3 regions of the Providencia sp. PROV004 genome follow, and region 2 is predicted to be linked to each of the others. Evidence: predicted binding sites of a transcription regulator. Region 2 holds the regulator's gene; each other region holds the start of a gene.

Region 1 (7,790 bases), 1.6 Mb from region 2:
TTGTTAAAGCTAATCAATAATATCTTAAATCATTAGTCATAAAAAGTCTTAGATGTACACTTTATGCTGTTTTCTTAGGTGATAGTACTTAATCTGTGAATTGACGAAGATTAAGTGCTTTTTATATCTGACATGTTAAAATTTACTCTAATCTAGTTTTGATGAGTGAATATACTTAATGGCTTCTTTAAAAGACGTAGCTCGACTTGCAAATGTTTCATTGATGACAGTATCACGGGCAATTAATAACCCTGAATTACTCAAGCCTGAAACCTTAAAACAGGTCCAACAAGCTATTGAGTCACTCAATTATGTCCCTGATTTTTCTGCTCGTAAGATTAGAGGAAAAGGTTCTAGGGTTTCGACAGTTGGCGTTTTGGCCCTTGATACAGCGACAACTCCGTTTTCTGTGGAAATCATTCTTTCAATAGAGCAAACCGCGAGGCAATTCGGCTGGAGTAGCTTTGTTGTTAATATTACCTCCAGTGAAGATAGTGAAAGAGCTGTCCGGCAATTATTATCCCAGCGACCAGATGGTATTATTTATACTACGATGGGCCTTCGAGAAGTGACTATTCCTGAAGGATTACATAATAATCGTTTGGTTCTTGCCAATTGCATAGATAAAAAAGGGCAGTTTCCAGCCTATGTACCAGATGATTTTAATGGTCAATTGAATGCAGTTAATCGCTTAATAGAGAAAGGGTATCGGAATCCTCTTTGTCTTTATATCCCGCAAGAAACACTTGCTGGAAAAACGCGCCGTGAAGCGGTGGAATCTGCGTGGGCAACGGCTAATTTACCTCTAGAATCGCTTCAGCAATACCATTTAGAGTTAGGTGATGAACACTATTTAGATGTTATAGCTTTAATTAATAGTCACTTTAAGAATAAAAAACCGGATTTTGATGTCATTATTTGTGGAAATGACCGTATTGCATTTTTAGCTTACCAAGTACTACTTAGCCGTGGTTTACGTATCCCACAAGATATCGCAGTACTTGGCTACGATAATATGATAGGTGTTGGAGAACTATTTTATCCACCATTAAGTACGGTTGTGTTACCGCACTATCAGTTAGGTCAACAAGCCGCTTTGCACATCATAGAAGAACGGCAGCAAAATAGTGTTGAATATGTTGCTTGCGACTTGTTAGAACGTAATTCTTTTTAGTTTCGCCGAGAAGGCAAATCGAATAGACAGTTATTCAATCGCTTTCTTGAGTTCCCAATAAATCGCTTTTTCTAGCTTAGCCTGGTGATTTATTGCAAATAATCTTAAATCTCGTTCACTTTGGTGTGGGTAGATACGGCAACTAAAATTGAGTTCACCATCATTAATAAATACTTCCAAGCTAGAGTGGTCGATAAAAGCATTTATTTTAAGTTGATGACCTTGCGGTATCGGAGCACAACGATTATCACTAATGGTATATTCAGGGTAATGACGCATTAAGGTTAATTGCTGACTTTGGTTATCAACATAGAACTGCACGCCGTATCCAATCCAAAAGCCAAATTTTTCAGCTGGGCTTTGCTGTAAATCCCAAATAAGTTCTATTTCACAACTTGTCGCATTTTCATTTAATACTATGGTGCTGTTTTTGGCTAACATTGTTGCGGGAAAATGGCTTGCAGACTGGCGTAATGATTTCAATTCCTCTATAGGTTTAGAGATAATTTTACCTTGCTCATTCAGTGTTAGCTCTCTAGGTAAAGTAAAGCACCCTGACCACCCATGTTTTTGTGTGGGCATATGATTTTCCCACATATCCATCCAAGCGATAGCAATACGACGGCCATCTTTAGCTAAAAAGGTTTGAGGTGCGTAAAAGTCTTGGCCAAAATCAAGCTCAGTAAATGAATGTGAAATTTGATAAGGTAAATTAGGTGACCAATTACCAACCAAATAGCCATTTTGAAATAAATTTCGATATTGATAATTTTTTGCTTTTTTTCCTTGAGGAGAAAAAAGGGCAATAAATTTTTCGCCTAATGGAAAGAAATCAGGACACTCCCACATATAAACATTATTGTCGTCAGTTTTTGCTAGGATTTGATAGTTTTGATCCCAATTTAATAAGTCAGTAGAGTTAAATAAGAGGATTTGCCCTTGATCTTGAGAGTCTCTTGCACCAACCACCATCCACCATTTACCATCTTGTTGCCAAACTTTAGGATCTCTAAAGTGCATATAGCCATCAGGGGAAGGGAGTACAACACCTTTCTTTTCGAAATGAATACCATCTTCACTGATTGCAACACACTGTGATTGGATGATTTGGCTGTCATCACCTGGATTTGCTAACCAGATATGGCCTGTGTAAAACAAATACAATTTGTTATCGTAACTAATTGCGGAGCCTGAGAAACAACCATCTCGGTCATAATCTTCACTTGGTGCTAACGCAATGGGTTGGTGTTGCCAATGGACCATATCAGTGCTTGTTGCATGACCCCAATGCATGGGACCCCAAATCGCACTAAATGGATGATGTTGATAAAAAGCGTGGTATTGTCCTTGGTGATAGATCAAACCATTAGGGTCATTCATCCAGCCTACATAAGGGGCAAGGTGGTATTGTGGGTAGAACTGCAAGTTCATGTTTTCTCTTGCTGTTTTGATGGTTTCGTTGGCTAATTCAAGTTGTTTTTTCATTATGGCTTCCTGAACATTTTTCGATCGCGATAACAAAATGGGCACATGAAATTCAATAATAGGTGCGTTTATTTGCTGGCTTCTTTATACTTAATGTTAACGTTAACAGTTTGCGTTTACTAGTTTTATTTTCATGAGTTGGTAATGTGTTATTTATGAATAAGAATAAAGGTTAAAAATATAAAACTCGCAAAGGAGATATAATGAAAGTTTGGGCATTAGGGGATGCAGTTATTGATTTAATTCCTCTTCAAAACATGCAATATGAAGCTTGTGCTGGTGGTGCGCCTGTAAATGTCGCCGCTGGGGTTGCACGCTTAGGGCAAAATAGTGGTTTTATTGGACGAGTCGGTGAAGAAGCTTTCGGGCATTTCATGCAAAAAACCTTATTTGATATAGGGGTTGATACGAGTGCGATGGAATTTGATGAAAAGTATAAAACAAGTACTGTTCTCGTCTCGTTGCATGAAAACGGAGAACGTGAATTTTCTTTTTTAGTTTCTCCTTCGGCTGACCAATTTTTAACGACAAATAACTTACCGCAATTTGGTCATGATATTTTGCATTTTTGCTCATTAGCTCTAGTGCATCACCAATGTAGAGCGTCTCTATCAACAGCTATCGAACAACTAAAACTCGCTGGTGGGTTACTGAGTTTTGATATTAATATTCGTCCACAAATGTGGTCTGATCCCGATGAAATGCACCAAGTTGTTGATAATTTTGCAAAACGAGCGGATATTTTAAAACTTTCTGATGATGAGCTGCTGTGGTTAACGCAAGAAAGTCGTTTTGAAAATGCAATCGCCAAATTGCAAGGCTATCCTGCCCAATTAAAAATTGTTACTCAAGGGGCTAAAGGTTGTCAGGTGTTCACTTCTTTGGTTCAAATGGCCGTAAGTGCTTATTTAGTAGAAAGTATTGATACCACAGGGGCTGGCGATGCATTTATGGCGGGGTTGTTGGCGGCCATTTCACAATATGGGCTAGTCAATGAAAAAGAGGGGCTGATGAAGGTCATTTCGCAAGCTACTGCTTGTGGTGCATTGGCGACAACCAAAAAAGGTGCTATTGCCGCAGCGCCGACACAAGAGGAATTATATGCATTTATGCAGCAGCAACCACCATTACATCAGCGTGATGTTTTTTGATGAATATATATGCAGCGAGTAAATAAAAGGTAGCGATATAGTTACCTTTTATTTTAAGAATACTTGATATAATTCAACCTATATTATGATGTTGATAAGTTTTATTTTTTGCATTTTGGCGTATGATAAGTAGCTAATATTATTTAATCAGATTTATTGTGGATAAATTATGTTGCTTCGCTCGGGAGTAGCTCTTGCTATTTTTTCCTATATCTTATGGGGAATCACACCATTATTTTATCGTTTACTTCCCGGAGCGGAACCTTTAGAGCTACTTGCAGAACGTCTTATTTGGTCTGTGCCTATACTTTTTTTTGTTCGCTTAATTATTAAAAATAAATCTTTATGGCGCGAGGTATGGTCTGATAAACGGTCGATAATTTTGTGTTTATTTAGTTCGTCGGTTATGGCGATATCTTGGACAACATTTACCTACGCATTAACTCACGGACAGGTGTTAGCCGCGAGTCTTGGATATTTTATTAACCCATTATTCTCTATTCTACTTGGTGTTTTGTTTCTTCGCGAACGGCTTGTTTTTGCAGAAAAAATGGCTGTTATTTTTATTTGTGCGGGGGTTGGTTACCAAATTTGGCAGTATGGTGAATTACCTATTTTAGCGTTAGTTATGGGGAGTGCTTTTGCGGTATATGGATTAATCCGTAAATTTATTCGATTTGATGTGATTACGTCTTTATTTCTAGAAGCGCTTTGGTTGCTGCCCATTGCAATAGCGATCTCTTGGTGGTTAGCTTCTAATGGTTTAAGCGCTGTGGCGCAAGGGGATTGGCAAATTAAAGTTCTTTATATGTTAGCGGCTCCAGTCACGATCATTCCTTTGCTCTTTTTTACTGCGGCAATTAAACGAACGTCATTAACGGTAATAGGTTTAGCACAATATATAGAACCAACAATTCAATTCTTATTAGCCGTATTTTTATTTAATGAGCTATTTGATTGGGTCAAAGGCATTAGTTTCTCACTTATTTGGATTGGTTTAATATTTTGTGTGTTAGCAATCTTACGCAAACAGTATATTAAATTTTCTCATAAAGAACCTTTTATTACTGGGCGTGACAAAACACCATTAGATTAAATAGTTAACCATCATTATCAATAGTTTATAAGATTATTGTCTTATGGAATTTTTTCCTCGATAGCAAAAGCAAACGGTTGCGTATATAATTGGCAGTAACTTTTTTGTCGGTAAGGTTATCAATCATGAATCAATTAGGTACTGCGCTGTGTAAATCTGCAACAAAAGTCATGTTGTTAGGTGCTGGAGAGTTAGGCAAGGAAGTTGCGATTGAATGTCAACGGTTGGGCATCGAAGTCATTGCGGTTGATCGCTATGATAATGCGCCAGCGATGCATATTGCACACCGTAGCTATACAATAAACATGCTTGATGGCGAAGCGCTGAAGCAAATAGTTTCAATTGAAAAACCCGATATTATTGTGCCTGAAATTGAAGCGATTGCGACACAGGTATTAATGGAACTGGAACAACAAGGACAAAAAGTGGTTCCGTCTGCGAAAGCGATTGTTCTTACTATGGATAGAGAAGGGATCCGCCGCTTAGCCGCAGAAGAGTTGAAATTACCAACATCAGAGTATCAATTTGTAGACAGTAAACTCGATTTTATCGCAGCAGCAGAAAAAATCGGCTTTCCTTGTATTGTTAAGCCAGTGATGAGTTCGTCAGGGAAGGGGCAAAGTGTGATCCATTCTCGAGACGAATTAAATCAAGCTTGGGATTACTCACAGGAAGGTGGTCGAGCAGGTCAAGGCCGTGTAATTGTTGAAAAAATGGTTAATTTTGATTTTGAAATTACATTATTAACGGTCAGTGCCGTGGATGGGATTCACTTTTGTGCGCCAGTAGGGCATCGACAAGAAAAAGGGGATTATCGTGAGTCTTGGCAGCCACAGTACATGAGTGAGGTGGCGTTGAAAAAAGCGCAGGATGTTGCTGAGAAAATTGTTACCTCTCTGGGGGGCTACGGAATATTTGGTGTTGAATTATTTGTGTGCGGTGACGATATTATTTTTAATGAAGTTTCGCCTCGTCCCCATGATACAGGCATGGTGACGCTGATTTCACAAAATTTATCTGAGTTTGCTTTACATGTTCGTGCATTTCTTGGCTTCCCAATCGGTGTGATCCGCCAATATGGACCAAGTGCATCCGCGGTTATTTTACCTAGTTTACAAAGCCAAAATGTGATTTTTTCAAATATTGGTGCAGCATTGGGATCGGATACTCAATTACGGTTATTTGGTAAACCTGAAATTGCAGGAACTCGCCGGTTAGGTGTTGCTTTGGCAATTGCAGATTCGATTGAAAGTGCATTAGAGCTGGCGCAAAAAACCGCTAATACAGTGTGTGTTTCTGGTTGATTTTAATGAAGTTAGTGCTGAACATTTTTGTTTCGTTACTGCTTTTTATATTATCCCAAATAATTGAGGTTGCATCTGGCTTGGCTAATGGGGTTTGATTGGCACTAATAACGGGGATTCCACCTAATAATTGAATGCCAATAGCCCCGTTAAAGTGCTCGTCATTAAAGAAATTATTATTAATCGCTAATCCAGCCAGATTGATAGAGTAAGGTAGCTTATTGACTAACTTAACCCCATTAGCATTTTGAGTTACGTAAATATTTTTAAATGCATCTTCTTGGGGCTGAATTCTTACTAATTTGAATCTTAAGGTTATTCTTGTACAAGATTTTATTTACCCTTATTCCTAGTTTCATTGAAAGAGATATCCGCTATCTTTAATAAGCGAGTATTTATTGGAGTAAGATTGATGCGCTCCACTTCTTACTATAATCCGGCGTAAAAGTAGAATAAGGAAAGTGATGATGGTTCGTTATGTCGCTGGCTTAATGTCATTAGGATTAATGTCTTTTTTATCAACAGCACAAAATCTTGAACAACAATTTAGCTTATGGGTGGCGAATGAAAAAGATAAAATCGAGTGTTTTGAACCGCAATCATCATTTAAGTATTGCTTAGGTGAACGACCAAATAGCGGTTTGGCTGTTTTTGACCAGAAAGGGCAAGAAGTTTACCAGCTTTATTATTTTGACAACTGGCCAGATGAAGCACAGGACGGGGTATACCGAATTCGTAAAGAAAATAAAATTGGTTTTGCAGATGCGATATCAGGGGAAGTCGTGATTGATGCAATTTATGATTGCGCATATCCCTTTAAAGCAGGGAAAGCGAAAGTCGGTATCGGATGTGAAACACAAACTGATGGTGAGCACAGTTGGTGGGTTGGTGGTAATTGGACTACGATTACACGCTAAACGTATATAGATATCATAAGGTTTCAGGTAACTCAGCTTTAGGTTTTTACGTTATTAGTGAAATTTATTCACAATAAACATCATTTTAACCATGCATACTTCATTTTTTTAACTTATTGAAAACAAATTGAAATTGTAATGCAGATCACGTTTTTAAGCTCATTTGACCTCCCTAAAAACCATTCAAAGTAAAAAACAAACCGCTTAATTCCATATGGCACCACTTAGCATAACTTTAGTCATTTGCTGAGTGTAATTTCATACCATATACACCATGGCAGAGCTCAATTTTTTGATTCAATACAGTTCAACCACTGCCAATTAAAAACCCATCAACGATAAATGATAAGCAACGAAAACACAGTGATATCGTTTTTTATGATGGCTAATACAAAATCAATGGCATGTTCGTTTTACCTCAGAAGGGTGTTCTATGAACAAAAATGGTATTTTAAAGCACATTCCGTGGATGATCCTTGGGATAATCGGTGCGGTCTGTCTGGGGGTAGTTGCACTCAGGCGTGGTGAGCACATCAGTGCTCTTTGGATTGTCGTCGCTTCTGTGGCGGTGTATCTCATAGCATATCGTTATTACAGCTTATATATCGCTAAAAAAGTGATGAAGCTGGACGAAACACGTGCGACTCCAGCCGTCATTAATAA
Region 2 (7,790 bases):
CCACTCAAATAGGATAGATCTCTAAAAATTCTGATGTAAACTGAGTCTATTAATCCACTACACTGAGAATCATTATGTTTACAGGCATTGTTCAAGCGACTGCTCCTATTATTGAAATTACAGAAAGAGCCAACTTTAGAACTCATGTAATGAAGTTTACCCCAGAATTGCTGAAAGGTTTAGAAACAGGGGCCTCCGTTGCGCATAATGGTTGTTGTTTGACGGTAACAAAAATTGATGGCGAAAGAGTCAGTTTTGATCTAATTAAAGAAACCCTGAGATTAACTAATTTGGGGGAATTGCAAGAAGGTGATGTTGTTAATATCGAACGTGCCGCAAAATACGGTGACGAAATAGGTGGGCATGTTGTTTCTGGTCATATTATGACAACCGCTGAAATTAGTAAAATCTTCACATCTGAAGATAACCATCAAATTTGGTTGTCAATTCATGATAAACCATTAATGAAATACATTTTACATAAAGGATTTGTAGCGATTGATGGTATTAGTTTAACTGTCGGTGACGTGATCAATAATCGTTTTTGTGTGCATCTCATTCCTGAAACATTAGAGAGAACAACATTAGGTAAAAAACGTTTGGGTGATAAAATAAATATTGAGATAGATCCACAAACTCAGGCGATTGTTGATACTGTTGAGCGTGTTTTAAATCAAAAAGAACAAGAAAGATTATTACAACAAGCAGAAGAATTGGCTGACGCAGCAAAAACAGAGTAAATAGGCATGCAAAGTAATAACCGTGTTTCGTGCTTGAAAGATAAATAGCGGCATAAACAGTCAGGTAGGCTATAGCAATAATGGTTTATGCTATAGCCTGAATGAAACACGTTCAATCTTTGTTTCTTGAATGTAGGTTATGAAGTTCTATTAAATAAAGATGATTAAAATTCTCAAAAATGACAACTAGCTCTAGCTTTCATTATTAATAGATCATCTTTCACTAAAATTGACAGAAAAGCTGGCGTTATCACGTTCAATTGCTTCAACTAATCGCCTGAAATGAGGGCTATTTTTATGCATCTCTAATGCCTGAGTGTCTTCCCATTCCTCGAAAACAATGTAACCATTCTCTTTAGCCATAAGATCATATTGAATGCATCCTTTCTCTCGGCGGCTTAGTTTTGCTAAGTCACGAACGATTTCTTTCGTTAAATACCCATCCGTCCTTTCTGTTGTAATTTGGGCATACACAACAATACTCATTCCGTTCTCCTTATGTATTAAGAACTATCTTAATGGGTACTTAGTTTTTGTATTGTAAAAAAGCGAATAACTCGATTTTAAAAATGCCGACGGCGTCATAGTAAAGTATCTTTTAAAATCACGGTAAAAGTGGGATTGATCATAATAGCCTGTTTCAAACCAGCGGTAGGTGTCTTGTTCTACTACCATACTTTTTAAAACATGTTCTAAGCGACAATTGATCTGGTACCTTTTTGGCGTAATACCATATTCTTTTAGAAACTCTTTTTGAATGACACGGACATGTAAGCCGGTCTCTTCGGCAATTTCAGTGATTTTTTTAGTTGGGTTACGATATAGCAACTCTAAGATTTCATCTATGAAATGAGGTTTTTTCTTGGCTTTTGTCTTATTAAAACACTCTAACAGCTCTTTAAATGAAGAATTAGCTAAAGCTTCAAACCAGCGGTCTTCCCATATGCCACTCAATGCGATGGGTTTATCCGTATAATTTAGTGTGCTTTGAGGTAGTAAAAAACGTAAGGCATCATGACGAATACGTAATACCATGACTTTAGAATGATTGGGGCTAGCAGTAAACGTATTAACCCTAGGAATAATAAGTTGGTATGAGTCTGCGACTGAGTCGCTCTCTGTTGTCATGCAAAAAGCATCTGATGAAACCCAGATTTCAGCACCAGTTCCAGGGAAAATTTTAATTGCCTCTGTAAACTCTTTGATTATCAAAATAGAACTAACAAAGGATTTTAATTCATCTGGTGGATAATACTGTTTTAACATCATTTTTGAGCACTCATTATTTAATGTCGCAATGATAACGTTTTTTAACAAGAAAATTAACCAAGAAATATCTATATCTTAGTAGATGACAAAATAAAAGCCTTATTTTTTAGTGAAATCCGCTTTGAATAAAGAAAATTGATGAGAGAATATTAGGGGTTGTAAGTTAAGAATAATGGGTTATATAGCAACATACTTAATAAATATTACCGTATCCTCACAAGTGCTATACACTGAAGGAACATTTTCTTGAATTCACTAAAATAAAAACCATGCCGAGTCTTATCGGCATGGTTGATTCAGTAAACTACACTTTATGAATTCGCATGGTAATCGACTTGCTTAAGAGTTTGATTGTTTTTGCTGGCACAACGTTGCATAAAATAGCCAATGGCCATTGGAATAATTGTGACTGCCATGACCCCGGTTGTTGCCAACAATGGATCGAAGGTCAAGGCAGAAACAAGTAGGCTTGCTAAAAAACATAGCCCTAATTGTAAGGCATTTTGTAACGCAGCTGCTTTACCACTCGCACTAGGAAATGTATTTAGTGCTTTAGATACTGCAATTGGGTAAGAGGCTCCATTCATTGCTGCCATAAAGCAGAATGGAATCAAGATCATGGTTAATGATGGTGTGGTATAGATAGCCATGATAAATAAAATGGACATGCTTAGCGCGTAACCAAGAAGTAACAATGGAAATATTGTTTCTGCTCGGATTTTTGCTAATAAAATACGGCAGCCATATCCACCAATAATGAAGGCTAGAGTTTGTGGAATATAACTCAAACCAATATCAGCAGGATTGAAGCCCATATTGCGTAAAATAAAGGGAGAACCTGTTAGCCAAGCGAAGAAACCTGCACTACAGGATGCATAAACTAGTACGTTGCCGCTGAAAACAGGGGAACTGAGCAAATTTGAGAAAGAAATCTTAGCTTGTGGTTGGTTGTCATCAGTTATTGTTTTAACTGAAACATTTTTCAAAAAGAGCGTTGGTAATAAAAGTAATATACCCACCGCCATTAGGATCAGGAAAATTGCTTCCCATGTTTGGTGCTCAAGAACCCATGCACCTAATAATGGCGCTAAAGCAGGGGATAGCGCGACTAGCGGCATAATAGAAGCAAAAACTTTTTGGGTATTTGCTTCATCATAGCGGTCGATAACTAGTGCTTGCCACAAAACAGCCGCGGAGCAGACTCCAACCGCCTGTAAAAAACGTAGTGTTAATAGCTGTGTTGCGGTTTCCACCCAATAAATAGCTAAGCTACTTAAAATGAAAATAGTTAAGCCCACAATGAGAACAGGCTTACGGCCAAGTTTGTCTGATAATGGCCCCCATAATAGCTGAGCGAAGGCAAAACCAGCTAAAAAGATACTGAGAGAAGCACTGATCGCGCCTTCGGATGTATGCAGGGTGTCTTGCATAGCACCAAATGCAGGTAAATACATATCAATGGCTAAAAACCCCAGCATGCTAAGTCCTGCAAGGTACACCATAAATCCAGGGGCGTTTTTTTTCACAGTATTCGACATAATTATTACTTATCTGATATTTAAAAAAATGTTAATGATGACGCCATTGTATAGGCTATTTTTTTAGGTTGTGAAACGGTAATATTTGGATCTTGTTATCAAAATTTTTGAAAGGAGAAGTTATGTGGTCTGCGCATGCACTCGAAGTGATTGATGCAGTTGCTCGAACTGGAAGCTTTAGTGGTGCTGCTGAAGAATTGCACCGTGTACCTTCTGCAATCAGCTATACCGTTAAGCAAGTTGAAGAATGGCTTGCGGTTCCTCTGTTTGAGCGTCGACATCGTGATGTTGTGCTAACGGAAGCTGGGGCGATATTTATTAAGGAGAGCCGTTCTGTTATCAAAAAAATGACAGATACTCGTCACCAGTGTCAGCAAGTTGCGAATGGTTGGCGTGGTCAATTTAGTATTGCCGTTGATTGTATTGTCAAACCACAGCGGACAGAACAGCTAATTCTTGATTTTTATCGTCATTTTCCTGATATCGAACTCTTTATTCATCCAGAGGTGTTTAATGGGGTGTGGGATGCACTTGCTGATGGGCGTGTAGATGTTGCGATTGGTGCGACTCGAGCATCTCCAATTGGTGAAAGGTATAGTTTCCGTGATATGGGTTTTATGTCGTGGATGTGTGTTGCAAGCCCAGAGCACCCATTAGCCAGAATAGGTGAAAAACTGACCGATGATCAAATGAGAGAGTACCCTAGTTTGTGCCTTGAAGATACTTCACGTAACCTACCCAAACGTGATACTTGGGCTCTTGATAACCAGCGTCGGCTTGTTGTGCCTTACTGGGAAAATGGCTTAGCTTGTTTAGTTAATGGGTTATGTGTTGGGATGGTACCTGAGCATCGAGCGGCTCCGCTTTGTGAAAACGGCCAATTAGTTGAACTATCATTAGCGCAGCCTTTTCCACCCAGTCCTTGCTGTTTAACTTGGGTGGAAAATAATACATCACCAGCGCTCAGCTGGTTGTTAGATTACCTTGGCGATAACGAAACGCTTAACGCAGAGTGGCTTTCAACCTAGTTATTCGTACTATCGGCGGTAATCGATAAATGGACCATCTGCAACAGAACGACGTTCTACAAGGCGAGGGTGGACTTCGATTGTTTGAGCATCTTCGCGCTTATTGACGATACGATCGAGCAGCATTGTGAAGGCCATTTGCCCTAAACGCTCTTTGGGTTGGTGGATTGTGGTCAATGCCGGTGTAAAATAGCGCGCATTTCGCACATTATCATAGCCAATGATTGAAATATCTTGTGGAACACGTAATCCCATTTCATCAGCGGCACAAATTGCTCCCATTGCCATGATATCACCACCACAAAATACAGCGGTAGGGCGCTGTTTATGGCTTAAAATTTGCGTCATTGCTTTATAGCCAGACTCAGGTTCGAAATCCCCCTGAACTATCCATTCTTCTTTTAGTGTAATTTTGGCCTCTTCCATTGCTTTTTTGAAGCCAGTTAAACGTCCAATACCTGTATTTCTTTCAAGTGAACCAGGGATCACTCCAATATCGCGATGCCCACGGTCAATTAAATAGCGACCTGCTAGGTATCCACCATGGAACGAGTTATCAATAATGCTATCTGTAAAATCGCCACGAGAAGTTCCCCAGTCCATGACTACCATTGGGATATTGCGGTAATCTTCTAGCATACCAATTAAGGTATCAGGGTACTCGGAACACATCACAAGTAAGCCATCAACGCGCTTTTGTGCTAGCATCTGTAAATACGCTTTTTGTTTTCCCAAATTGTTATGAGAATTACAAAGAATCAGCGTATAGCCTTTTTCATAACAGCTATTTTCAACAGATTCGATCACCTCAGCGAAGTAAGGCGCTTCACTGGAAGTTGCTAACAACCCAATCGACTTTGTGTGGTTAACTTTTAAACTACGGGCAACCGCACTTGGCGAATAATTGAGCTCTTTAATTGCAGCCCAAACCGCAGCCTTAGTGTCATCAGCTACAAAGCGCGTTTTATTAATAACATGGGATACGGTTGTGGTAGATACGCCAGCGCGCTTCGCCACATCTTTAATCGTTGCCATGGGGGAAAAAAACTCCTGACCAATAACCGGTCTCTATAAGAATTCTTGTTAAAAAATTACCTGCATATTGATGCATTGATCCTTTGCTGGCAATAATTTAGCGATTTGTTGTCGATTTTGTCTGATCTAGCGCAAAAACGAAAGAAATAATTGATGTTATAACATGTGATATAGACACTAGTTTTACTTTTTTGGATATGTATACTTAATAACCTTTATTGTTTCATGGTTATTTATTAATTCAATTACATTAGAATGAGAGGAACTCATGGATACAGATGTTAAATATGGATTGCTTGCTGCGCTGGGCTCATTAGCATTAATTATCTTTCTTGCTGCGCATATTTTCTGATTTTATTTCAGCCTTGAGTAGGGTGAATTTAAAAGGGCGAGTATATCTCGCCCTTGCAGTATCTAAACTTAGCAACAAGCAGAAATTGTTATGCTAAATTTTCTTCCACAAATTTCCAGTTAACCAGTGCCCAGAAGTTTTCTAAATATTTAGGGCGAGCGTTACGGTAATCGATATAGTAAGCGTGCTCCCAAATATCAACAGTTAACACGGGCTTATCATCACCAGAAATAGGTGTTGCAGCGTTAGATGTATTCACTATAGCAAGGCTACCATCTGCTTTTTTCACCAGCCATGTCCAACCTGCACCAAAATTTTTGGTTGCTGCATCAGTAAATTGAGCTTTAAATTCAGCGAAAGAACCGAATGATTTATTGATTGCATCAGCTACTTTACCTGTTGGTTCACCACCTGCATTTGGCGCTAAGCAATTCCAATAGAAAGTGTGATTCCAAACTTGTGCTGCGTTGTTAAAAACTCCGGCTTCAGAAGTTTTGATAATTTCTTCTAAAGATTTTCCTTCAAAGTCAGTGCCTTTGATTAGGTTATTTAAGTTAACAACGTACGTGTTATGGTGCTTACCATAGTGATATTCTAAGGTTTCAGCTGAGATATAAGGTTCTAAAGCATCTTTTGCATACGGTAAAGCGGGTAGTTCAAATGACATTTCGTACTCCTTGATTGCTTTTATATCAAAAAACTTAGGGTGTTTGCTCTTAAAATGAGCGAAATAGTCGGTTACTGCTTATCATTAGAGTTTCGCCTATCGGCGATATGATATTTAATATATTAATGATAACACGTTAAACCTTACAAAGGTAAAGGTAATAGCGTTACTCAAATGTTAACAAATAAATAGGGGAGTTACACATAGAAATCATATGGATATTCCGAATAGATGACCTGAATATATCAAATATGCATTTTTAACTAGAAATAGCTGCTTGTTTGACTTAGGTAAAGAGAAGATAGAAAAGATGCCTTTTTGCTTTTTGGAATGCTATAGTAATGCCCCTATAAAACTGGCATATTGTATGAAACAATTCAGTTTCTTATTATATCAGTCAATGTATTCTGTTAAGTTGCGGTAGACTCTCAGTTACCGGCTGACTGCAAACCTGCATCTTTGTTTTAAGGAAGTTAAAAATGACAACTATTGAAAGAATTGAGCGCCAAATTAAAGAAAACCCAATTTTATTATATATGAAAGGCTCTCCTAAACTTCCGAGCTGTGGTTTTTCTGCTCAAGCAGTACAAGCTCTGTCTTCTTGTGGTGAGCGTTTTGCTTATGTTGATATCTTACAAAACCCAGATATTCGCGCTGAATTGCCAAAATACGCAAACTGGCCGACTTTTCCACAATTATGGGTGGATGGTGAGCTGGTCGGTGGCTGTGATATCATCATGGAAATGTTCCAGCGTGGTGAGCTCCAGTCTCTAATCAAAGAAACTGCGGATAAATATCGTCCAGCAGATGAAGCTAGCGCAGACTAAATTAAGCCACAAATAAAAGACGTAAAAACCGTATTTGACGAAGGCATTTTTGCTTTACATCAAATACGGTTTTTTCTGTCATGGTGATTTACTAAAAGATTATTGACTGTCTTCAATAATTGGCCAACCACCCAATTTTTTCCACTTATTAACGATTTCACAAAATAGCAAAGCCGTGCGATTCGTATCATACAGTGCGCCATGAGCTTGTTTACCATCGAATGGGATACCCGCAGAAACACAAGCTTTTGCCAGAATTGTTTGACCAAATACAAGGCCACTCAGTGCTGCAGTATCGAAGGTCGCAAATGGATGGAAAGGATTACGTTTTAAA
Region 3 (7,790 bases), 2.1 Mb from region 2:
TTACCGGAAGAACTTAGCCGGGGCATGATAAGCTTACCAGATGCCATTCGCTTATTACACAACCCTCCCCCGAATGTTGCTTTGAGTGAACTTGAAAAAGGACACCACCCAGCTCAAAAACGGTTAATCCTCGAAGAGCTACTCGCTCACCATCTCAGCATGCTAGCCATCCGTGCAGGCAACGAACGCCTATATGCTGAACCTTTAGTGACAAGTGGTCAGTTAAAATCTCAGTTACTCGCGCAATTACCGTTTTCACCAACAAATGCACAAAACCGTGTTGTTGGCGAAATTGAAGCAGACCTCGCTAAAGACGCCCCTATGATGCGCTTGATTCAAGGGGATGTGGGATCAGGGAAAACTCTCGTTGCAGCCTTAGCAGCCGTTTGTGCCATCGAGAATGGCAAACAAGTGGCTTTGATGGCTCCTACCGAAATTCTTGCAGAGCAACATGCCAATACGTTCAAACAATGGTTAGAACCTTTAGACATTAAAGTCGGTTGGCTCGCAGGTAAACAAAAGGGTAAGGCACGTCAGGCACAGCAAGATGCTATCGCAAATGGAGAAGTTGCGATGATAGTGGGAACACACGCTATTTTCCAAGAGCAAGTGAGCTTTAAAGCTCTGGGGCTTGTTATAATTGATGAGCAACATCGCTTTGGCGTTCATCAGAGGCTCGCTCTGCGTGAAAAAGGTGAACAACAAGGGTATCACCCTCATCAATTGATCATGACCGCTACGCCAATCCCACGTACATTGGCGATGACAGCTTATGCAGACCTAGATACCTCCGTTATCGATGAACTTCCTCCAGGTCGAACGCCTGTCACCACTGTCGCCATACCAGACACTCGCCGTAACGATATTATTGAACGCGTTCGTCAAGCCTGTATTGAAGAAGGCCGCCAAGCCTATTGGGTCTGTACGCTCATTGAAGACTCGGAATTATTAGAAGCACAAGCGGCTCAAGTGACCTGCGAAGAGCTCACACTGGCATTACCTGAATTGAAAGTAGGGTTAGTTCATGGTCGGATGAAACCTGCTGAAAAACAAAGTATTATGGCAGCCTTTAAAAGAAATGAAATTCAGCTGCTTGTCGCTACAACGGTCATTGAAGTCGGCGTTGATGTCCCTAATGCAAGTTTAATGATTATAGATAACCCTGAGCGCCTTGGCTTAGCTCAGTTGCACCAACTAAGAGGGCGAGTCGGCCGAGGAGCTATCGCATCTCACTGCGTATTACTGTACAAAACCCCGCTAACCCATACCGCGAAACAAAGACTACAAGTGTTGCGAGACAGCAATGACGGCTTTGTTATCGCACAAAAAGATCTCGAAATTCGTGGGCCTGGGGAATTATTGGGTACTAGGCAAACAGGAAATGCAGAATTTAAAGTTGCTGATTTATTACGTGACCAATATATGTTGCCAGAAGTGCAACGCCTTGCACGCCATATTCAACAAAATTACCCCGAGAATGCGCAACAGCTTATTGAGCGTTGGTTACCTGAGCGAGAACAATACAGTCACGCTTAAATCTTATATCTTCTTTTTATCCGTTCCTTAAAATGAAAATTGCCGTGAATATTTTCACGGCAATACCTGCTTTACTTGATTTATTATTAAATAAAAACTACCCAGCAATCGTTGGGAATATTGGCAACATTAAATACAATTTAATGACTATCGCATTAACAATATCAATAAAGAAAGCCCCAACCATTGGTACCACAAGGAACGCAAGATGGGATGGACCCAACCTATCCGTTACTGCTTGCATATTCGCAATTGCTGTTGGTGTAGCCCCAAGACCAAAGCCACAGTGACCAGCGGCTAAAATAGCAGCATCATAGTTCTTGCCCATCACACGGAAAGTGACAAAAATAGCGTATCCCGCCATCACACAGGCTTGTACTGCAAGAATGACAATCATTGGAATTGCTAATGACGCCAATTCCCATAACTTCAAGCTCATCAAAGCCATCGCTAAGAATAACGATAGGCTGACGTTCCCCATAACAGAAACTGCGCGGTCAAACACGCGATAGAAGCCAAGGATAGAAAGGCTGTTACTTAAAATCACCCCAACAAATAATACACACACAAATTTAGGTAACGCGAACACCGTGTCAGCGAGCTGACCTGCAATAAAGCTCCCCACCAATAGGCAAATAGCGATCAATGCAATAGTTTCAATTAAAACCATTGAAGTGATCATGCGGCCGGATTGTGGCTTTTCAAATGCAGTTGGAACGTCTTTATCATCTTCAGCCGTTCCAGGCGTTGGGATATTACGCGTTAGAAAACGTGCAACAGGTCCACCGATTAAACCACCAAGAACTAACCCAAATGTAGCACAAGCCATTGCAACTTCTGTTGCACTTTGGAAACCATAATTTTCAGTGAAAATTTTCCCCCATGCCGCACCAGTTCCATGACCACCGGATAAGGTAATTGAGCCAGCTAACAGCCCCATGAGAGGGTCTAATCCCAATAATTCAGCAAGAGCAATCCCTACTGTATTTTGGACAAGTAATAAACCGACAACTACAAAAATGAAGATAAACAATGCCTTACCGCCAGCCTTCAAGCTTGCAAGGTTGGCATTAAGACCAATTGTGGCAAAAAATGCCAGCATCATAGGTTCTTGCAGTGATAAGTCAAAAGAAAGGCTCCAGTCAAATAATTGTTTAAGCAATAAAAGACTAAAAGCAACTAACAACCCACCCGCAACGGGTTCAGGGATTGTATATTTTTCAAGAAAAGGGACTGATTTGACCAGTTTACGCCCAAGCAATAATACTAAGGTAGCTGCTACCAGTGTACCGTAGACATCGAGATGATACATTCACGTACCTCGTCTGTTGTTAAAATTATCAAAAACTAGTAAGACGTTAATTTCTTCCTTAAAACGCCAAAAGCAGGTTATAGGATTAGAAAAAAAAACTGTTATAAATACAAGTTAAAAGATATAAAAATGTGACAGCCTTATTTAACATTGATCAATATTTTTTACGCGCAAACGATTGCTTTTTAAATTCCTCGCATTACAATGCGTTTTTTGTTGGCGAGAAATGAAGGCAATGAATACTGCGACGTCTGAAAAACAAACTACTGAAGCGACCACACAAACGCAAAGCGAACTCATCTACAAATTAGAAGACCGCCCACCGCTGCCGCAAGCCTTGTTTGCTGCCGGGCAACACCTTCTTGCGATGTTTGTCGCAGTTATTACCCCTGCAATGCTGATTTGCCAAGCTTTGGGGCTACCAGCCCACGACACTCAGCGCATCATCAGTATGTCTTTATTTGCCTCCGGTATTGCCTCTTTAATTCAAATTCGCGCGTGGGGCCCTATTGGCTCAGGCCTGCTTTCGATTCAAGGAACCAGTTTTAACTTTGTTGCACCTTTAATTATGGGAGGTGTTGCACTCAAGCAAGGTGGTGCTGATATCCCATCCATGATGGCAGCTTTGTTTGGTACTTTACTCGTCGCCGCACTCACTGAAGTCATTCTTTCACGCTTCTTACATTTAGCACGTCGCGTTATCACACCATTGGTCTCTGGCGTGGTCGTGATGATTATTGGATTGTCCTTAATTCAAGTGGGATTAACGTCCATTGGTGGTGGCTATGGTGCTATTAGTGACAATACTTTTGGTTCCCCTGATTACTTGATTTTAGCGGGGATTGTATTAGCCGTTATTATCCTCTTGAATCGCCAGAAAAACCCTTACTTGCGCGTTGCTTCTCTCGTCATCGCGATGGCGGTTGGCTACCTTGCCGCTTGGTGGATGGATATGTTGCCAAATGCGCAACCCGTGGAAGCCAATCAGCCAATTATTACTGTCCCTGAGCCTTTTTATTATGGCTTATCATTCGACTGGAACCTGTTGATCCCATTAATTCTTATTTTTATGGTGACTTCCTTAGAAACGATAGGTGATATTACCGCCACTTCTGACGTATCAGAACAACCTGTTCGTGGCCCTTTATACATGAAACGAATTAAAGGTGGCGTACTCGCCAATGGTTTGAATTCAATGGTTTCTGCGGTATTTAATACTTTCCCTAACTCTTGCTTTGGGCAGAACAACGGTGTTATCCAATTAACTGGGGTGGCAAGCCGCTATGTCGGCTACATTGTCGCTTTAATGTTGGTGTTATTAGGGTTGTTCCCTGCCGTTGCAGGCTTCGTGCAGCAAATTCCCGAACCTGTGCTGGGCGGAGCAACCATTGTGATGTTTGGTACCATCGCCGCTTCAGGTGTAAGGATAGTCTCTCGCGAGCCACTCAATCGCCGTGCAATTATGATTATCGCCCTTTCTCTCGCAGTGGGTATGGGCGTTTCACAACAACCTTTGATTTTACAATTCGCACCTGACTGGCTAAAAACATTATTTTCTTCGGGGATTGCTGCGGGTGGTTTAACTGCAATTGTTCTGAATTTAGTCTTCCCTCTCGAAAAATAATCTTTCATTCTAGCCGCCAGTGTTGAACATTCTGGCGGTTTTTCTGTATGCTATCCTTAAATTGTCGCTATATTAGACGGTTTCTTTTTGTGTCTATTCGTCCACAAACCAAAGGAGCAGTAAACTGTGAAATGGTTAATCAAATTTACTACCTATGCACTTTTGTTACTGCTGCTATTGTTTATTTTTACTTATATCGGGCTACAAACCCGTTGGGGTGCATCCTACTCCAGTCAATTTTTAAGTAAATTTACCGACTACGATATTGATGTAGGAATTATGGGACATGAGTTTTCTAACCCCGGTGAATTCATTTTCCAAGATGTTAAATTAACGTCTAAAAACAGCGATCTCTCTTTAGATTCACGACAAGTCGTAATTGATATTAATTGGCGAAACCTATTTAGCGGTACGGCTATCAAACGTTTAGTTATCACTCAAGGAACATTATCGACAACCGTCTTACCAAATACGGTGCTGTTCCCTATTTCTGCAAATATTTTGCAATTTGAAAATAGCCAAATTACGCTTAAAAAAGACAACGATACTGTGCAAGTCACTGGCTTCACGGGAGGAATTACCCCTTGGAAACCAGCCGAAAAATCCCCTTTTGGTTACGGTGATTTTCGATTTACCTCTAACCAATTAAAATTCAATGGCCTTTCCTTCAAGAATGTTGCCATTACTGGTAAATTGCAGCAGCAAGGAACAGAAATAAGCCAAGCAAGTGCCTACTTAAATAATGGCTATATTGCGGGTGCTGGGAAGGTACTTAGCGATGGCTCTATCATGGTTGACTCCCTCACCATGAATAAAGTCGGCTGGGAAAATAATGTTGATTTCGATTCACTATTTGATGCAATAACGAGTGAAAAATCGCTGCAGGTCAAACAGGTAGAATTAACCAACGTTGATATCCAAGGAAGGGATTGGGCACTTTCTGGCTTAAGTACCGAAATTGACCAACTCAGCTTCTTAAGAGGAAGCTGGACTAATCCCAAAGGCAATATTAGCTTTAATGTCGACCAATTCGTCGTAAAAGACCAGCAACTGAGTACCTTAATTGGTGAGCTAAGTATCAATGGCGACAGCCTTAATATCAATAAGTTATCGGGTTACTATAATAAAGGTGTCTTTAATCTCAGTGGGTCTTGGCAACGTAATGATCAAATACTAACCATTGACGAAGGTAAACTCGCGGGTATCTTATATACCTTACCTGAAAATTGGTTGTCCTTCTTCGCAGAACCAACCCCAACGTGGTTATCTGGTTTAAACATCAAAAAGTTCACCCTTTCTCAATCACTTTTGATGAATATCCAGGCACAATTTCCTTTCGAATTGACCGCTCTAAGCGGCAATATCGAAAATGTCGATTTGATTAAACAAAAACAGTGGGGAATTTGGAGCGGTAAAGCGACATTTACTGCAGATAGCGGCACAATCAACCAAGTTCTCGTACGCCGGCCATTTATTGAAGTACGTCAAAGTGGTAAATCCTCAGCGGCGGTGAGCTTAACGGTCAGTACCGATAAAGGCATCAGTAAAATTGGCTTGCTGGTAAAGCAAGAACCGAAAAAAGTTCCCTTTTTACTGAGAGCATCAGGTTCTAATATTGACCTCGTTGATTTAAATCAATGGGGTTGGACAGGCTTCCCCGCTCAAGTCATCGGTGACTTTGATGCAACATTACAAGGTGATTTGCTCGCCCCATCAGTGGAAAAAAGTTTGAATGGGGAATTGATGGCCATACCATTGCAAGGTAAACGTCTATTCCGTACTGTTGTGAACGGGGTTGTCACCTCTTCAGTAGAGTCCGAAACCGATTTGCAGCCTACTGAGCCTTCTTTGGCAGAACCGCTCCCCGCACTTAGCAATTAATAAAAACTGTCAATTCATAGAAATACAAAAGGCAGGTCAATCGAACCTGCCTTTCTTTTTTAATATTCAATGGGTAACTTTACTTGGCTGTTTCTACAGGTAACACCATATAAACACCGCTGAATACAGCGCCTACTTTACCATCAGGGTTACTAACCTCAACGTTCAGTTTTACTCGCGCCTTGCTACCTCGCGCTAAGCGGTCAAGGTCACCGCTCATATTGGCTAAGTCCGCAGTTGCTGTCGGCCTACCGCTTACTGGCTTACCATAACGAATACTGGCATCGACTAGCACAATATCACCACCAAGCTGGTGTTCTTGCATTAATAGCCAAATCAGCCCCCATCCTGTTAGGGTAGCTAATGAAAATTGGCTCCCTGCAAATATGGTTTCATGAGGGTTTTGGTTGCCCGCTTCTGGCATGGTGGTAATAAAACGAGTTCCTGTGTATTGGTCGATTCGGACACCCATTTTTTCACTCAATGGAATATACTTATACCAGGCTTGTTGTAACTCGCCACACCAGTCTGGGCGATGCAGAATTTGGTCTAATGTCTCAATGGGTTTGATCATCAAGTAATGGCGCACTGGCGTTTTTAGCTGCCCTGCTACTTGCCCTCGATTTTCAAACCCCATTTTATTGAAAAATGGAACTGCTTCTTCACGAACGCTTGATACAATGCGTTTTACCCCTTCTTGCCGAGCAACAGATTCCAGCGCCATGATAATCAACTTACCAAGCCCTTTTCCCTGCATTGCCGGGTTAACGGCTAAGAAACGAATAGCGCCTTCGTTGTCAGCATTAATATACAAACGACCAATGGCAAGAATACGGTTTTTATCATCGACGACCATTTGATGGTGTGCCGTTAAGTCATAGCCATCTTTTTCAGAACCTAGGGGTTGATTAAACGGTTTTCGCAACATTTCCCAGCGAAAATGGTAATAAGTTGCAAATTCAATATCGTCTTTCGGTGTACGTAAATGGTACATCGCTTCCCCCTTTAAAAATGGACTCACACTTGTAGCCAGAAGGTGACAGGGCCATCATTGGTTAAATTCACTTGCATGTCAGCGGCAAATTCACCCGTTTGTGTTTCAACCCCTTGTTGGCGACTTTGTTCAACAAAGTATTGATACAAAGTATCTGCCCTTTCAGGTTCTGCCCCCCCTGAAAAACTAGGCCGCATACCTTTTTTGGTATCAGCTGCTAAAGTAAATTGAGAAACCACCAGCAAGCTACCACCTGCTTGTTGAACATTGAGATTCATTTTCCCTTGTTCATCACTAAAAATACGGTAGCCTAATACTTTTTCACACAAACGTTTGGCTTTCTGTTCATCATCATCTTTTTCAACACCAAGCAAAACCAGCAGCCCAGCATTTATTTGTCCTACTATTTTCTGATCAACAACTACACTCGCATGAGTGACTCT

The links. Region 2 encodes PurR, which represses purine synthesis genes. Its sites were predicted from a motif close to CANGCAAACGTTTGCNTG; they were not measured.
Region 1: purT (formate-dependent phosphoribosylglycinamide formyltransferase) is a predicted target of PurR. The motif match lies at 4,973-4,990, and genes of this name have one in related genera.
Region 3: gltS (sodium/glutamate symporter) is a predicted target of PurR. The motif match lies at 3,016-3,033, and genes of this name have one in related genera.

What each region holds. Positions count from the first base shown of each region.
Region 1 covers NZ_CP042859.1:1,164,058-1,171,847, forward strand. Annotated here, with positions in the region: gene FVA69_RS05135 (LacI family DNA-binding transcriptional regulator) at 179-1,174, shown strand; gene FVA69_RS05140 (glycoside hydrolase family 32 protein) at 1,205-2,659, opposite strand; gene FVA69_RS05145 (aminoimidazole riboside kinase) at 2,863-3,810, shown strand; gene rarD (EamA family transporter RarD) at 3,980-4,906, shown strand; gene purT (formate-dependent phosphoribosylglycinamide formyltransferase) at 5,032-6,210, shown strand; gene FVA69_RS05160 (WG repeat-containing protein) at 6,675-7,127, shown strand; gene FVA69_RS05165 (carbon starvation CstA family protein) at 7,561-7,790, shown strand, end outside.
Region 2 covers NZ_CP042859.1:2,762,492-2,770,281, reverse strand. Annotated here, with positions in the region: gene FVA69_RS12470 (riboflavin synthase) at 75-740, shown strand; gene FVA69_RS12465 (putative quinol monooxygenase) at 954-1,226, opposite strand; gene FVA69_RS12460 (helix-turn-helix transcriptional regulator) at 1,251-2,009, opposite strand; gene punC (purine nucleoside transporter PunC) at 2,321-3,547, opposite strand; gene punR (DNA-binding transcriptional activator PunR) at 3,670-4,575, shown strand; gene purR (HTH-type transcriptional repressor PurR) at 4,585-5,610, opposite strand; gene sodB (superoxide dismutase [Fe]) at 6,051-6,629, opposite strand; gene FVA69_RS12435 (Grx4 family monothiol glutaredoxin) at 7,109-7,456, shown strand; gene rnt (ribonuclease T) at 7,556-7,790, opposite strand, start outside.
Region 3 covers NZ_CP042859.1:282,062-289,851, reverse strand. Annotated here, with positions in the region: gene recG (ATP-dependent DNA helicase RecG) at 1-1,536, shown strand, start outside; gene gltS (sodium/glutamate symporter) at 1,634-2,848, opposite strand; gene FVA69_RS01275 (uracil-xanthine permease family protein) at 3,084-4,472, shown strand; gene FVA69_RS01270 (AsmA family protein) at 4,599-6,353, shown strand; gene fabY (fatty acid biosynthesis protein FabY) at 6,433-7,347, opposite strand; gene dtd (D-aminoacyl-tRNA deacylase) at 7,371-7,790, opposite strand, start outside.